Regions from separate parts of the Paraburkholderia bonniea genome, predicted to be linked through region 1. Evidence: riboswitches for the same ligand, from Rfam matches in the RefSeq annotation. Region 1 holds a riboswitch; the other holds the start of a gene.

The links. Region 1 has a riboswitch for thiamine pyrophosphate ahead of GH656_RS02630 (FAD-dependent oxidoreductase). Riboswitches for the same ligand answer to the same signal wherever they lie in the genome.
Region 2: it holds a riboswitch for thiamine pyrophosphate, as region 1 does, so the genes downstream of both, thiC (phosphomethylpyrimidine synthase ThiC) here and GH656_RS02630 (FAD-dependent oxidoreductase) in region 1, are expected to answer to the same signal.

What each region holds. Positions count from the first base shown of each region.
Region 1 is NZ_QPEQ01000001.1:604,668-608,079, forward strand. It holds gene GH656_RS02625 (ABC transporter ATP-binding protein/permease) at 1-1,014, opposite strand, end outside; TPP riboswitch at 1,425-1,536, shown strand; gene GH656_RS02630 (FAD-dependent oxidoreductase) at 1,742-2,893, shown strand; gene thiS (sulfur carrier protein ThiS) at 2,914-3,111, shown strand; gene GH656_RS02640 (thiazole synthase) at 3,203-3,412, shown strand, end outside.
Region 2 is NZ_QPEQ01000001.1:1,231,357-1,234,768, reverse strand. It holds gene GH656_RS05385 (NADPH-dependent 2,4-dienoyl-CoA reductase) at 1-137, shown strand, start outside; gene GH656_RS05380 (EamA family transporter) at 260-1,177, opposite strand; TPP riboswitch at 1,651-1,769, shown strand; gene thiC (phosphomethylpyrimidine synthase ThiC) at 1,850-3,412, shown strand, end outside.

The DNA.
Region 1 (3,412 bases):
AAACCACGAAAACGAATCGCTGACGGTGCCAAATGCCCGCGAGATCTGTATCAGCACGCCGAACGTAAAAGCCCCGGCGAAATAGCGCGGGGCTGCTATCGCCAGCGGAAAAATAGTCGCTATCTGGGCGTAAAAACTCAGCACGAACGTAAGACGCCTTGTGTACTTCATCACGCGCCACCAGTTGTCGCGGATCCGGGCGAACAGGTTTCGGGCGCTGGCTTCTTCGGTGCTCATACCGTCGTAGAACGCGATTTGCTCAGCGTTCTCGCGCAGCCGGATCAGGCCGAAACGGAAGTCAGCCTCGACGCGCTGCATCTGGTAGTTGATCGAGATCAGCGGATGGCCAAACTTCTGGGTCACCAGTGAGCCGACTACGGCATATAGCGCGGCGGCCCACACCATATAGCCGGGGATATGGATTGGCGTCGAACCCAGCATGATGGTCAGCGCCCCCGCGAGCGACCACAGGATCGTAATAAATGAAATCAGCGTGACGACGGTCGACAGCAGATCGAGCGTCAGCGCGAGGGTAGTGGTGGCGAACGATTGCAGGTCGTCGCTGATTCGCTGGTCGGGGTTGTCGGTAAGGCTGTCGCGCTCGATCCGATAGAAGGTGCCGCCGCCGAGCCACTCTTTCAGGTAGTGGGTGGTGAGCCATTGGCGCCAGCGAAAGCCGAGCATCTGCCGCAGGTAATTGCCGTACACCGCCAGGATGATGAAGGCGAACGCTAGCCCGCTGAAAACCATCAGCAAACGTGGAAAGTCATGCACATTTTTGGCTTGCAGCGCGTTATAGAACTCCGCGCTCCAGCTGTTAAGCCGGACGTTGATGGCAACCACCAGCAGGTTCATCACGATGATCGCAAGCAGCAGGCCCCATGCGATCTTGCGTTCTTCGGAGACCCAGTACGGCTTGATCAGGCTCCACGCCGAGACCGGATTGTCATCGGGCGGCGTTGAGCTGGGGGAGCTGGGAGAGCTGGGGGAGGGGTACGGTGTGCCGGATGTCATGAGCTTCCTGATGGAGTGCCGCAGTGCCAGCCTGTGGGCGGTGCGGCGGGTATGGCGTGTAACTGGCCAGTTGCTTCGGGGCGAGGTGCAACCTGTTGCACAGGCGCGCGAGGGCGACCGGAATGCCTTAAAACACGCGTTAGCAAAATAGGGCAGACCAAGCCGCTACCGCCAGATTGATGGCTGTCAGGCGCTGGTTCGCTAACGCGACGCTGCGGGCGCTTGCCTGGGTGGCCGCGAGACCTCGCTCGATCCCCCTTTTTGAGCGGGCCAGGCATTGTGCCAGAGTGCCGCGCGCGTGCTCGTCGTATCGCGGGCTGCCCGCTGGGCGGCCTTGCGCGCGGGTTCGAAGACGCCCGTGACCTGGCCGCTGGTTTGGTGGCGCTGGGCCTTTTGTGGTCTAATGCCCGACGACGAAACAGGGGTGCCTGGCACGCAGTTCATACGCTGCAGCGAGGCTGAGAAAGACCCTTTGCACCCGATCCGGGTAATACCGGCGCAGGAAGTTTCCCTCTCCTCCCATTCCTTGTCAGATGGGCATCCACACTGGATGCCCATCTGACCGGCTCCGCCCGCTGGTTTCGTCTTTGGATACGCGCTTTACGCCGTGCAGACAGGAACCAATGACCGCTCATTCTTCAGTGTTTAACTTCGCTTGCTCCCCGTTTGCTGGTTCTGGCCGCGTGCAGCGCTGCCAGGATAGCGGCGATAGCGGGAGCGATCCGCGATGACTCCTTCGCTTGATTTCGCGTCTGATCCCGCGTCTGATCCAGATATTGCAGTGTTGGGCGGCGGATTATGCGGCCGTCTGGTCGCGTGGCAACTGGCGGGGCTGGGCTACCGCGTGGCGCTCTATGAGCGCGGTGACGCCGCTGGCTCTGCCGCTGCCGCATGGACCGCGGCAGCCATGCTGGCACCGCTGGCCGAAGCCGCCAGCGCGGAGTTATTGATTACCCAGCTAGGAGCCGCTTCGCTCGAAGCCTGGCCGCGCATTCTCGCGGCGTTACCCGAGCCGGTTTTTTTCCAGCGCAATGGCACGCTCGTGCTTTGGCATCACGCGGACCGTACTGAAGCGCCGTTGTTCGAGCGCCGTTTGCGCGCGAATGCACCAGCGGCGTTACTCGATGATGGCTTGCTGCGGCTTTCCGGTGCGCAACTGGATGAAGCTGAGCCCGCGCTGGCGGGACGCTTTCCACAGGGCTGGCTGTTGCCGCGCGAGGGTCAACTGGATAACCGCCAGGTGCTACGGGCACTGGTGGCAGGCCTTGCCGAACGTGGTGTGGCGTTGCACTGGAATACCCCGGTGGACGACACCGCGTTGCCTGCGGCCCGGCTCACGATCGACTGCCGGGGGCTAGGAGCCAAGCCAGTCTGGCCTGGACTGCGGGGGATTCGCGGCGAAGTCGCGCGAGTCCATGCGCCGGGTATCGGCTTGACGCGGCCGGTCCGGCTGCTGCACCCGCGCTATCCGCTCTATATCGCGCCGAAGCAGGACGATTTGTATGTGATTGGCGCGACCGAAATTGAAGGCGAAGATCAGTCGCCAGTCAGCGTGCGCTCTGCGCTGGAGTTATTGAGTGCGGCTTTTTCCGTGCATCCGGGTTTTGGCGAGGCCCGCATCCTTGAGCTGAATGCGCAGTGCCGCCCGACCTTGCCGGACCATCGTCCTGCGCTGGTCTGGGACGGCGCGGCGACGCTACGCGTCAACGGGCTGTACCGGCATGGCTACATGATCGTGCCGGAGGTGTCTGAAGCCGCAGTGCGTCTGGCGTGCGCGCTACTGGACGGACAGATTCGTGACGCCGACGCATTTGCCAACTGGCGTCATGACACCCCATGGCACATGCTGTTTCAGCTCACGCCCGCCACCTCCTCTTGACCCAACTTTTTCCCGACACCATGGATATCCATATCAATCAGAAGCCGTTGTCGTTGCCAGAAGGCGCGACCGTGGCCGATGCGCTCGCCGCCTATGGCGCTCGCCCCCCCTTTGCGGTTGCGCTCAATGGCGACTTCGTCGCGCGCTCGCAGCACGTGCAACAGGTGTTGAACGCGGGCGACCAGCTCGATATCGTGCATCCCGTTGCCGGGGGGTGAACCTCGCTGTGATCTCGCTGATCTCACTGCGCGCGCGGTGTTTTGCCTGCTGCGCCCGAAACATTGCCTGCCGCTGCCAAGGACTTGCCTAATGACCGCCGCCCCGACTGCTTCCTCGATCGCTTCCCCGATTGCCCCCTCGACTCCCGCTGATCCCCTTACGCTGTATGGCGCAACCTTCGCCAGCAGGGTGTTGCTTGGCACCTCGCGCTACCCGTCGCTGCAGGCGCTGTCTGCTTCGATTGATGCCGCCCGGCCAGCCATGGTCACCGTCGCGTTGCGACGTCAGATGCAGGCGGAC
Region 2 (3,412 bases), 630 kb from region 1:
CGCTACGCGAGCTTTATCCAGCCGCGCCGCCCGTTGACGGCCCGCGTTATCACCTGATCGGCGGCGCTGCTGTGGCAAACGAGCTTGATGCCAAACGGGCAATCCGCGAAGGAGCAGAACTCGCCGCCCGGCTATAGCAGAAAACGCCCCACCGTGAAGCACGGGGAGGCGCATCGTCAAACAATGTTGTGTTCGCCTGGATACTCGGGTGAATAGCCGGCAATGGCTAACACAGCAATCTCCGGCTGCCGGACCTCAGTCACGCTGAATCACGCCGCCGGTAATCGAACCAGAAAGACAAACCCACGCTCAGCAAAATCACGCACGTCGCAATCACTGTCGAGCGCGTCACCGGTTCACCCAGCAGCAACGCGCCTAGCGCCACCGCGATCACCGGATTCACATACATACAACTGCTGGCGATGATGGGGCTGGTGTTCTGGATCAGATAGCCATAGGCCACATAGGCCGCCATCGACCCCACCAGCATCAGGTACAAAAACGCCAGCACGGGAAGCACATGCAGATCGAGCATGCGCTCACCGGAGAGCCATGCCACCAGCGTCGCAGTCACGCCGCCAAGGCCAATTTGCAGCGCGGTGGACAAGAACAGGTCAGAAGGAAGCTTGAGCCGTCCGGCCAGAAACGCGCCTCCGGCCCAGAACAGCGCGCCACACAAGATGGCGAGGCTGCCGCCCGCAGAACCCGAGGACGCATCCCCATGACTCAAAATGCCGATGCCAACCAGACCCAGCGCCACCGCAAACCATTCCAGCCGGGCTACTTTGCGCCCCGCCAGCGCGGCGATCACGGTGACAAACAGCGGCACGGTGGCCACCATCACGGCTGTGGTCCCGGTACTAACGGTACGCATCCCATAGGCCAGCATGCCGCTCGACAGGCCAACCAGCATGGTGCCGACCAGTGCGGCATTGCGGATCTCCAGCAAGGTTGGCCAGACGGGCCGCCGGCGCATGGCAAAGACAAACAGCCCGAGGCCCGCGAACAGGTTACGCAGACCCGACATCAGTAGCGGAGGAAAGGAACCCAGCGCCACATGCACCGCCAGATAGGTTGAGCCCCACACCAGATACACCACGGCAAGCGCGAGCACGATTCGTCCGGCACGCGTCTGGGGCAAGCGCAGCGGCAGTCGGGAAGGAAAAGAGAACGCCATCGTGCTAGCTCGCACGGGCAAAAAACAGCGTATCCCCGCAAGCGGACGGAATCAGGCTGAGGGACGAGCGCCGCAGCGCGAAAGAAGCCGGAACGGCAAAACACAGGAACATGGCTGAAGAACGGGGACAGTGAGACTTTGGAGCACAAAATAAATGGCCCATGTGGGCCGCTGTGCGCTAACACCAGAATGCCTGGCTGCGCCGCTTTGCATTATGCAGGACGCCCGCACAGTCGCGTACTAACACCGTCAAAGAACATAACTGCGAAACGTAACGTCGGTCAGCCCACGGTTACACATGACACGAGGAAATCCGCCTCGCATGCACACCGCACCGCTGCACCACCATGCTGGCATGAAACGCCAGACCAGCCAGCGCTTCAGCGCTACCTTGAACCACTAGCTTGCTACCACAGCCAAACGCATCGCCAGGCGCGGTTGCCAAGCTCCGGCAAGCAGGTGTATCGTGTGCGCTGCTAACGCGGGGGTCCTGCGGCGCGTGTTGTTTGATACGGCATGCCATGTGGGTGAGAAATACCCTTTGAACCTGATCTGGATAATGCCAGCGCAGGGAAGCGTCCGGGTCTCGCCTTGTTTCAGCGCATCACGCCTGCGGCCCCGTCCTCTTCCGTTCCGCCTCCTGCTTAGCCCCCACACAAACAGGAGAGACGCATGAACGCCAACCCCAAATTCCTTTCCGCCGACGCCCATGTCGACGAACTGGCCATCGCGCCATTACCCAATTCCCGCAAGATCTACGTCACTGGCTCACAACCCGATATCCGCGTGCCAATGCGCGAGATCAGCCAGTCCGACACCCCCGACAGCTTTGGCGGTGAAAAAAACCCGCCGGTTTATGTCTACGACACATCAGGCCCCTATACCGACCCGCAAGCCGAGATCGACATCCGCGCGGGCTTACCCGCGCTGCGCCAGCGCTGGATCGAAGCGCGCGGCGATACCGAAGCACTCACCGGCCTGAGCAGCCAGTTCAGCCGCGAACGCGCAGCCGACCAGGCCACTGCTGACCTGCGCTTTCCCGGACTGCACCGCACCCCGCGCCGGGCCAAACCAGGCGCAAACGTCTCGCAAATGCATTACGCCCGGCAAGGCATCATCACGCCCGAGATGGAATACATCGCCATCCGCGAAAACCAGTGCCGCGCGGAATATCTGGCAAGCCTGCGCGCCAGTGGTCCCAACGGCACCAAACTGGCTGAAATGATGGGCCGCCAGCACCCAGGCCAGGCCTTTGGTGCGGCTACCTTCGACCCGGCCACACTGGCTGCGATCACACCTGAATTCGTGCGCGACGAAATCGCACGCGGACGCGCGATCATCCCGGCCAACATCAACCACCCGGAAAGCGAGCCGATGATTATCGGCCGCAATTTCCTCGTGAAAATCAACGCCAATATTGGCAATTCGGCGGTCACGTCATCCATTGGCGAAGAAGTCGACAAAATGACCTGGGCGATTCGCTGGGGCGGCGATACCGTGATGGACCTGTCAACGGGCAAGCATATTCACGAAACACGTGAATGGATCATCCGCAACAGCCCCGTGCCGATTGGCACCGTGCCCATCTACCAGGCGCTCGAAAAGGTCAACGGCAAGGCAGAAGACCTGACCTGGGAAATTTTCCGCGACACACTGATCGAACAGGCCGAACAAGGCGTCGATTACTTCACGATCCACGCGGGTGTGCGCCTGCAATACGTGCCGCTGACGGCAAAACGCATGACCGGCATCGTCTCGCGCGGCGGCTCAATCATGGCCAAGTGGTGTCTCGCGCATCACCGCGAAAGCTTCCTGTATGAGCATTTCGAAGACATCTGCGAAATCATGAAAGCGTATGACGTGAGCTTTTCGCTAGGCGATGGTCTGCGTCCGGGCTCAATCTACGATGCCAACGACGAAGCCCAGCTTGGCGAGCTCAAAACCCTCGGTGAGCTCACGCAAATCGCGTGGAAACACGATATCCAGACCATGATCGAAGGCCCCGGCCACGTGCCGATGCAGCTCATCAAAGAGAACATGGATCTTCAACTGCAATGGTGCGATGAAGCACCGTTCTATACCCTGGGGCCGCTCACCACGGATATCGCGCCAGGCTATGACCACATCACCTCCGGAATCGGCGCAGCAATGATCGGCTGGTTTGGCACTGCGATGCTCTGCTATGTGACGCCGAAAGAGCACCTTGGGTTGCCCAACAAGGACGACGTCAAAACC